DNA from 3 places in the Priestia sp. MDV22-iso46 genome. Region 2 is predicted to be linked to each of the others. Evidence: riboswitches for the same ligand, from Rfam matches in the RefSeq annotation. Region 2 holds a riboswitch; each other region holds the start of a gene.
The links. Region 2 has a riboswitch for glycine ahead of glyA (serine hydroxymethyltransferase). Riboswitches for the same ligand answer to the same signal wherever they lie in the genome.
Positions count from the first base shown of each region.

Region 1 (3,284 bases), on a different contig from region 2:
ATAGGCCGTATAAAATTCCGAACGAGAAATAACATGATCAACAATAACCGGCATGTAATGATCGTAAACTCCTGCTCCTAAAAAAGAAGCATAGTCTTTTAAATGAGCATTTTTAGCAGCCATACTATTTAATTCTTTTAACAGCTGAGGCTCTGAAGCCGCTTTTTTAATATTGTATTCTCCTTGAAAACGAACGCGCTGCGGAATATCTGAAAATAAATCATCAACAGATGAAACACCAATTGCTGCTAACATTTGCTGCTGATCTTGTTCTGTCATTGGTAAATAGCGATGTAACATGTTAAATTCCTCCCCAAAGCTTACTTTGAACGTTTATAAAAAGGTGTTGAAACCACTTTTGCTTTTAAGCGTTTTTTTCGAACCTGCACTTCTACTTCCCGACCAAGCTCTGAATACTCTGCTGACAATAGCGCTAAACCGATGTTTTTCTTTAATGTCGGTGACTGTGTACCTGTTGTCACAAATCCAATTTGTTCTTCATCTGCAAATACTTCGTAACCGTGTCTTGGTATACCTTTATCAATCATTTCAATTCCTACCAGTTTACGAGATGCCCCGCTTTCACGCTGTTCTTTTAACACTTCTTTTCCAATAAAGCTGTCTTTGTTCGTTTTTACTGCAAATCCAATTCGAGCTTCAATGGGCGTAATATCTTTTGAAAGCTCTTGGCCATATAAAGCCAAAGTAGCTTCAAAACGAAGCGTATCGCGAGCTCCTAATCCGCAAGGCAGCACACCTTCATCACTGCCTGCTTCTAAAATAGCCGTCCACAAGTGAGAGGCGTCAGCTGAAGAACAATAAATTTCAAAGCCGTCTTCCCCGGTGTACCCAGTACGTGAAACGAGAGCTTTTACATTCGCTACTTCTACATCATCAGCAAATGTAAATGGCTTTAATAAAGATAAATTTTCGTTCGTTAACGTTTGTAAAACTTTTTCTGCTACAGGACCTTGTAAAGCTAGCTGCGCAGTTTCATCAGACTGATTAACGAGCGTTACATCTCCTTGTTTGTGAGACACCAGCCACTCATAGTCTTTTTGAATATTAGCAGCGTTTACGACTAGCAAATACTCTTGATCTGCTTTTTTATAAATCAGCAAATCATCTACCGTGCCTCCGTCTTCATAACACATAGCCGTATACTGTGCTTTTCCATCTACGAGGGTAGAAACGTCATTTGTCATCGTGTGCTGAAGAAAAGCTAAGCTATCAGCTCCTGTTACAAGAATTTCTCCCATATGAGAGACATCAAAAAGGCCTGCCTTTGTACGTACAGCTTCATGCTCTTCTTTAATAGAAGAAAATTGAACGGGAAGAGCCCATCCTCCAAAATCAATTGTTTTGGCACCATATTTTTGATAGGTATCATAAAGCGGCGTTTTGTGTAATTCTGTTGTCATATTTATGTCCTCCTCTTTTTCACGTGAAACTTTTCATAACGGGGAGTTTTCAAATAGTGTGGGGATCACTACGTATCCAAACAAAAAAGGACAGAAAACCCCCTACTGTATTTAGTAGGAAGTCTCTGTCCTTTTCACCTGAAAGTTTACCTATAAACGAATAGGTTTGCCTCGTGGGTGGTCTATAAACGCATAGACACTCTCCAGAGCTGCGTCAAACAAGAGTCTTTTTGCCTGAGAGATTCACAATTTTATTGCTTGCTCCTTCGGCGCTACATTCAAGTAGTCTCTCCCCGTGTCGTCATTCGCTTCTATAAAGTTGGTAAAGTTGGGCATACTACTGAAAGATGTATCTATCTTTATTCACACAATCATTTGTAAAGTGCTAATCTATTTTCTTTTTCAAATTTTCTAAATATATTTTTATCCTACCTGATTCTTATCATTTGTTCAATAAAAATTTTTTACAAAGGAGCATTTTTATCATGAAAGTGAAATTAAACATCGATGAAACATGGGAAGCAGCCTTCTCAACTAAATTGGAGCAAGACGGCCCTTGGTCTGCATGGGATTTGTATAAACTTGCCTATGAAATAGAAGACCAAACGCTTATCTCAGAATTTGAAGGACTACAAAGCCCAAAACATCTAGCTGATTTAACGCCGCTTCCTCATCAGCTCGAAGTAGCCAAACAAGTAGTTGAAACAATGAATGGGAAAGCCATTTTAGCAGATGAAGTAGGACTGGGGAAAACGATTGAAGCAGGGTTAATTTTGAAGGAATATATGATTCGCGGACTTGTTAAAAAAGTTCTCATTTTAGTTCCAGCTTCGCTTGTTTCACAGTGGGCTATGGAATTGAATCAAAAATTTTATATTCCCGCAGTCCCTCAAAGAAAATCATATGTGTGGGATCAGTGTGACATCGTTGTGTCTTCAATTGATACAGCAAAACGTTCTCCTCATCGAGAAATTGTGCTTGAACAAGACTACGACCTCATCATCATTGATGAAGCTCATAAACTTAAAAACAACAAAACAAAAAACTATGAATTTGTGCAAAGTCTAAAAAAGAAATTTTGTCTGTTGCTAACCGCAACACCGATTCAAAATCGAATTGAAGAAATTTTTAACTTAGTCTCTCTTTTAAAGCCTGGCCATCTCGGCAATAAAGACTATTTCGAAGAATTATTTTCCGCTAAAAAACGCTCTTTGCAAAACGATGAACACTTAAAAGAGCTTGTTAACAAAGTTATGATTCGAAATCGCCGCCACGATACGGGTATCGAATGGACGAAGCGAATTGTTCAAACCATTCCTGTTGAATTCTCGCCAAAAGAACGCGAGCTGTACGATGCGATTACGTCTTTTAAAGGAAACGGACTGCACCCTTCAAGCGCTTTTTCAATTTTAACCCTGCAGCGAGAGGCCTGCAGCAGCCGTGAAGCGGTGTATATGACATTAAAAAACATGCTCGAACGTCAGGAAGATCAAAACAGCGCATTAACGGAACATATGATCACTCCGTTAATGGAACTACTTCAGCAAGTGCCGCAAAATGCAAAAGCAGAAAAAGTGCTAGAGCTCGTTCAGAAAATTGATGATAAAGTCATTATTTTTACTGAGTACAGAGCAACTCAACTGTATTTACAGTGGTATTTAAAACAGCATGGAATTACCTCTGTACCTTTTAGAGGCGGATTTAAGCGAGGTAAAAAAGACTGGATGAAGCAGCTTTTTGAAAGCCACGCGCAAGTATTTATTGCCACTGAAGCAGGCGGAGAAGGAATCAACCTTCAGTTTTGTCATCATATCATTAACTATGATCTTCCGTGGAATCCAATGCGTCTAGAACAGCGAATTG
Region 1 is NZ_JBZVWT010000002.1:247,226-250,509, reverse strand. It holds gene gcvPA (aminomethyl-transferring glycine dehydrogenase subunit GcvPA) at 1-300, opposite strand, end outside; gene gcvT (glycine cleavage system aminomethyltransferase GcvT) at 321-1,421, opposite strand; glycine riboswitch at 1,634-1,726, opposite strand; gene AC4NPH_RS13210 (DEAD/DEAH box helicase) at 1,907-3,284, shown strand, end outside.
Region 1: linked by a shared signal. The riboswitch ahead of gcvT (glycine cleavage system aminomethyltransferase GcvT) and the one ahead of glyA (serine hydroxymethyltransferase) in region 2 are both predicted to bind glycine.

Region 2 (3,284 bases):
AGGGAAAACCAATATTCAAACTCACCATAAGCTTTAACAGAGAGGAGATTAGTCAATGTTAATGCCGACAAAAGAATTAGATTCAATACCCAGAGTGGAGTATCAGAGAATATCCAATCTTTTAATATTGTAGCACCTGCAATTGCTTCTACAGCAATAACGATAACCCAGAAATACCAATATAGCCAACCAACTGTGAAACCGGCCCAGTTCCCAAGGGCTTCTCGAGCGTAATCTGAAAATGAACCTAAACTAGGCTTTGCTACAACCATTTCCCCTAGCATTCTCATAATAAGAATAACTAATGTTCCAGCCATTAGAGCCGTCAAGACTGCTGCTGGTCCAGTAGCTTGAATGATAGCGCCACTGCCGACGAACAAGCCAGCCCCAATGGAACCTCCAAACGCAATCATCATCATATGACGCATTCGAAGAGTTTTCTTTAATGATTCTTTCTGATTCATATGAAATAACTCCTTAATATAAATTGGTAATGTTTCGTTGTTCCACTTTACTCAGATAGTAAGTTTTCCCACATCCAATTACATCAGCTCCGACGATAACTACGTTCTTTTTTATAACTGCAAATTCAACTCCTTCTTGTCAACTAAGTATTAAATTTGTGCTGGTGGACTTATTATATTTATAATTTTCTGTTTTTTTAAAGGTTTTTGTGAGGTTTTATGACATATTTTTCTTTATGGTTAGAATAAAGCTTTATTTTTTCTTAAGGTATACTTTTAGTTACTATGTGTTATAAAAGTGCTTACTTTTTTTTATCTAAATTCTAATTCATAATAAATTTATATCAAACAAACTCTCTTTACCGTAATAAATTAAAAATTTATAGATTATTCTCTATTATTTCAAATTGTCAAATTAACTGTATATAAGCGAATGATGATTGTGGGAGAGACCGAAGAAAATCAATTCGGCACCGAAGGAGCAACCCCCAAAAAATCCTTGGGGTATAAACTCTCAGGTAAAAAGACTGCAATTGGACGCACCTCTGGAGAGAGCTGCAAAGCCACCAAAGGGGAACTCTTTTACATGAAACATTTTAAGAAATCATTTTCTTAAAATGTTTCATGTAAAAGGTAATCTCTCAGGTAAAAGGGACAGAGGAAGGGTAAGATCAATATCTTGCCTTTCCTCTGTCTTTTTTGTTGGGGAAGGTAAGGAAACGTAAAATTTTGAAAAAATCAAAGGAGGATATAACGATGAGTCTAAGAAACTATGATCGCGATATTTATATTGCTATCGAAAATGAAAAAACACGACAACTAAACACATTAGAGTTAATCGCATCAGAGAACTTTGTGAGTAATGAAGTAATGGAGGCAATGGGATCCGTGTTCACTAATAAGTATGCAGAAGGTTATCCGGGAAAGCGTTACTATGGCGGTTGCGAGTTTGTTGACGTGGCAGAACAATCAGCTATGGAGCGCCTCACCAAGCTGTTTGGTGCCAAGTATGCAAATATTCAACCACATTCGGGTGCCCAAGCCAATCTCGCTGTTTTTTATGCATTGCTACAGCCTGGTGATAAAGTGATGGGGATGAATCTCTCGCATGGCGGTCACTTAACTCATGGCAGCCCTGTCAGCATTTCAGGAAAATGGTTTGAAATCGTATCTTATGGTGTAAGAGAAGATACTCACTTGATTGACTATGACGAACTAGAAATAATTGCAAAAAAAGAAAAACCAAAATTGATTATTGCAGGAGCAAGTGCTTATCCAAGAACCATTGATTTTGCACGCTTTAGGAAAATTGCTGATCGAGTCGGGGCAAAATTCATGGTAGACATGGCTCATATTGCAGGGCTTGTTGCAACAGGCCTCCATCCATCACCAATCCCCTATGCAGATGTAGTGACGAGTACCACACATAAAACATTACGTGGACCGCGCGGTGGCATTATTTTGACTAATGATGAGGAAATGATCAAAAAAATTAATAAAGCTGTATTTCCTGGTATCCAAGGTGGACCCCTCATGCATGTTATTGCAGCAAAAGCAGTTTCTTTCAAAGAAGCCTTGCAATCAGATTTTAAAGAATACGCAAAACAAATTATTAAAAATGCGGAAGTATTGAGTGAAACATTAAAGAAAGAAGGAGCAACTCTGGTCTCCGGCGGAACCGATAATCATATTGTCCTCTTAGATGTACGTCCGTGGGACTTAACTGGAAAAGAAGCAGAGAAACTACTAGAGAAATCAGGAATTACGGTTAATAAAAATACAATTCCTTACGACCCTGAAAGCCCATTTGTGACAAGTGGAATACGCATGGGAACAGCAGCCTTAACAACACGAGGTATGAAGCAAAAAGAGATGGTTAAAATTGGTAAAATAATTGCATCTGTTCTTAAGAGTAAAGGAGATTCAACCATTCTTGAACAAGCAAAAGAAACAACAAAAGCGATTTGTGATGGGTATCCATTATTTCAACAGCCAATCACTATATAAGAAAGGGGCCTCATGATGGAATTTCAAAGTTGTTTTGACATTATTGGTCCAATCATGGTAGGACCATCTAGTTCTCATACGGCTGGTGTTGTATTGATTGGGAAGTTCATTCATGAATTGATAGGTGGACGCCCGAAAGAAGCAACGATTATTCTCTATGATTCTTTTTCCGAAACACACCAAGGTCATGGAACAGATAAAGCCCTTCTTGGGGGATTGCTTGGAATGGATACAGATGATTCACGGATTAAACATTCAATCGAGATGACCTTACAATACGGACTGTCCTATGAATTTCAGCTTGAAGACAGTTGTCCATATTTTGAACATCCGAACACAACAATTGTTACAGTAAAACGAGGAAATTGTGTGGCAAAAGTAGGTGGAGCATCACTTGGCGGCGGTTTATCTAAAATCTTTATGATTAACGAAGCAATGGTAGATATTCGTCTAAGCGCTGATGTTGACTTTACAGCTCTTGTGAGTCGTTATCAGTCAAGAAAGAAATCATTGGTGAGTCTATTATGATGAAAATTCAGTCCATGACAGAGCTTGTTCAGGTTTGTGAGAGTGAAGGAAAAACAATTGGTGAAATAATGTTGATGATGGAAGCAAAAAATTCAGGAAAAGGAGAAGAAACCATTATCGGCATGATGGAAGAGCGATTGATTAAAATGAAGGAAGCCGTTGATAGAGGAATAAAAGATGGATCAACTGCACCAAGTGGTATTTCTGGTGGCGATGCTGTAAGAATGTATGGCTACGTAAATCAGGGTAAATCGCTGTCGGGACATTATATAAGCAATGCGATGA
Region 2 is NZ_JBZVWT010000010.1:96,955-100,238, reverse strand. It holds gene AC4NPH_RS27000 (amino acid permease) at 1-464, opposite strand, end outside; glycine riboswitch at 898-1,004, shown strand; glycine riboswitch at 1,007-1,125, shown strand; gene glyA (serine hydroxymethyltransferase) at 1,221-2,471, shown strand; gene AC4NPH_RS26990 (serine dehydratase beta chain) at 2,484-2,999, shown strand; gene sdaAA (L-serine ammonia-lyase, iron-sulfur-dependent, subunit alpha) at 2,999-3,284, shown strand, end outside.

Region 3 (3,284 bases), on a different contig from region 2:
GAAAATATTTTAGTATAGTGAATCGAAATTCCCATAAAGTCTAGATTTAGAAAGTTTTACATCGCTAAAGAGAAATTACATAAGAGAGTTAATGCTTTTAAAACAAACTATAATGACGTATTTTATACAAATAATAAACGCAAATTCTATCCCAAAACCCAAACCTTTAACCACATTGATAATACTATAGTAATAAATCTAATAAAAAGTATGTACAGAGGTGGCAGAGGTCAAAATGGACTCAATGTTTTTAAAAGGGCTTACGGGCGAAGTGGTAACGCCAAAAGCCCCAATTTATGAGGAAGCTCGTCAGGGATGGAATCGTGCTGTTAATAAATTTCCGCTTGTGATTGTATACTGTGAAAAAAAGCAGGATGTTGTGAATGCGATCCGCTGGGCGCGCAAGCATCGTGTTGATATTCGCATTCGATCTGGCGGTCATCATTATGAAGGGTATTCTACGGGTGACTGTGTATTAGTCATTGATATTAGTCGATTAAATGGGTTGAAATTGGATAGGAAACGGAACATTTTAAAGATGAAAGCAGGAGAGGAAAATACGGAAGTGTATGATTTCATCGGTTCGAACGGATATGTGTTTCCAGGAGGAACGTGTCCGACTGTTGGGGTATCTGGCTTTACACTTGGTGGAGGCTGGGGACTTTCGAGCAGACTTTACGGGTTAGGGTGCGACAGCTTGATAGAGCTAGAATTAGTCAATTATGAAGGAAGGCTCATTAAGGCAAACAAATCGTGTAACGCGGATCTTTTTTGGGCATGCCGCGGTGCCGGTGGCGGTAACTTTGGCGTTGTGGTAAGCATGACGTTTCAGCTTCCAAAGCCCACGAACAGCTCTGTGACGCTCGTTCGATTCTTTTATGTAGGTACTACAAAGGAGAAGCAGGCACAAGTGATGAATATATGGCAAAACTGGCTGCCCAAACTGGACAAACGTATGACGCTAGTTGCAAGCATTTTATAATGCAGGAGGAGAAGGGTTAGGCATATTTGCAAACGGATTCTTTTACGGCTCCCCAGAAAGAGCTCGGGAGATTTTGCAGCCTTTTGCAGAAGTAGAAGGGTTTCAAGTAGAGCTGGAATCATTATCTTTTCTTGAAGCGGTAAAAAAAATAGAAGCAACCTATCCTCCGTCTGAAAAATTTAAGTCAACGGGAAGATTTGTGCACAGAAGCTATTCACGTGGTGAGCTTGAAAATCTTGCAGATCTCATACAGCGTCCGGCAGAAGGTTCCGTGTATGATGCGATTTCTTTTTATGCACTAGGAGGAGAAATTCGCCGTGTTGGTAAAAGAGAAACGGCTTTTTTCTACAGAAACGCCAGATATATTATGGGGTTTCAGTCTGTCTGGACAGAAGATGTATTTGCAAGAGCAAACAGAGATTGGCTTCGCAAGCGATTTGAATATATTAAAAGTATTACGGTAGGTTCCTATGTGAATTTTCCTATCAGCAACCTGAGAAACTACGAACGTGAGTATTTTGGAGACAACGCAGAGAGATTAGAAAGAGTGAACAAAAAGTATGATCCGTTTAATGTGTTCAGGTTCCCGCAAGGACTCAGGTAGCGCGAGGAAAAGGATACTAAGTTGACGATTGAAACTGTTCAATTACCTTCTGTCGAAGAAGGTAAATAAATGAAAGTAATCTTTCCTGTTGACAAAGCATCTAACTGGTATTAGAATAAACAACTATTCGACAGTCATTCTATTGATTGAAAAAATTAATACGTAGAAAGCTATGATTGCTATGGATCACACTATAGCAGGAGCAGCTTCTGGAGAGATCGCGATAGTTTCGCGACGCCGAAGGGTTCACAATCTCAGGCAAAAGGACAGAAGAGTACCGGATATTTATTTGGCATGTTACTAATTGGTAGCATGTACCTTAATATTTGTTATTCTTATGACCATGAGATTGGAGCGCATCCAATCTCTTTTTTTTATTGGACTTTATTTGTAGTCCGCACGATCGCATCAAAGGTTTTATTGTTAGGAGGAGTTAGAGTTGGAACAACGAGAATTAAAGAGGGATTTATCCAATCGTCATGTTCAGCTAATCGCGATTGGGGGAACCATTGGTACGGGCTTGTTTTTAGGTTCTGGTAAAGCAATACAGCTTGCAGGTCCCTCTATCATCTTTGCTTATTTAATTGTTGGTATTGCGCTTTTCTTTGTGATGAGAGCGCTAGGAGAACTACTGCTGTCTAAAGCAGGTTATCAATCGTTAACAGATATTGCTGAAGAGTATCTTGGACCGTGGGCGTCATTTGTAACGGGATGGACCTACTGGTTTTGCTGGATTATGACAGCTATGGCTGATGTGATTGCAGTTGGCGTATATGTGAAATATTGGTTCAATATTCCTCAGTGGATTCCCGCACTTATTTGTGTAATCATTTTATTAGGTCTTAACTTATTAACCGTAAAATTATTTGGAGAATTAGAGTTTTGGTTTGCTTTAATAAAGGTTATTACGATTCTTGCATTAATTATTATTGGCGTTATTTTGCTGGTAATGGGATTTAAAACAGACGCGGGATCCGTTACTGTTCAAAACATTTGGAATCACGGAGGACTGTTTCCAAATGGGGTTTCAGGTTTCTTACTTTCATTCCAAATGGTTATATTCGCATACGTCGGGGTTGAATTGGTAGGGGTATCGGCAGCAGAAACATCAAATCCCCAAAAAAATATTCCATCGGCCATTAATAAAATTCCGCTGCGAATCTTATTTTTCTATGTTGGGGCACTTATCGTCCTTTTATTTATTAACCCGTGGATGGAATTAAATGCAGCAGAAAGCCCATTTGTTAAAACCTTTAGTTTAGTCGGAATTCCGCTTGCTGCTGGAATTATTAATTTTGTTGTATTAACTTCAGCCGCTTCTGCTTGTAATAGCGGAATGTTTTCAACAAGCCGTATCTTATATAATTTAAGTAAAAATGACCAAGGGCCATCTAAGTTTGCAAAACTGAACAAAAACCACGTACCAAGCAACGGATTGTTTGTATCTACGCTGGTCATCTCAGCGGGAGCTCTTTTAAGCAAACTTATACCAGACCAAGCTTTCGGCATCGTCACGACCATTAGCGCTATTTGTTTTATTTGGGTGTGGAGTATCATTCTTATTTGCCATCTAAGGTATAAAAAGACGCGTCCGCAGCTGCATGCAGCATCAGCATTCAAAGCACCGTTAACACCATTTATAAACTATGTTGTGCTAGCTTTGTTTGCGGTGATTCTTGTTATTATGCTGTTTTCTGA
Region 3 is NZ_JBZVWT010000007.1:25,438-28,721, reverse strand. It holds partial or broken gene AC4NPH_RS24400 (FAD-binding oxidoreductase) at 236-1,586, shown strand; glycine riboswitch at 1,786-1,866, shown strand; gene AC4NPH_RS24395 (amino acid permease) at 2,026-3,284, shown strand, end outside.
Region 3: linked by a shared signal. The riboswitch ahead of AC4NPH_RS24395 (amino acid permease) and the one ahead of glyA (serine hydroxymethyltransferase) in region 2 are both predicted to bind glycine.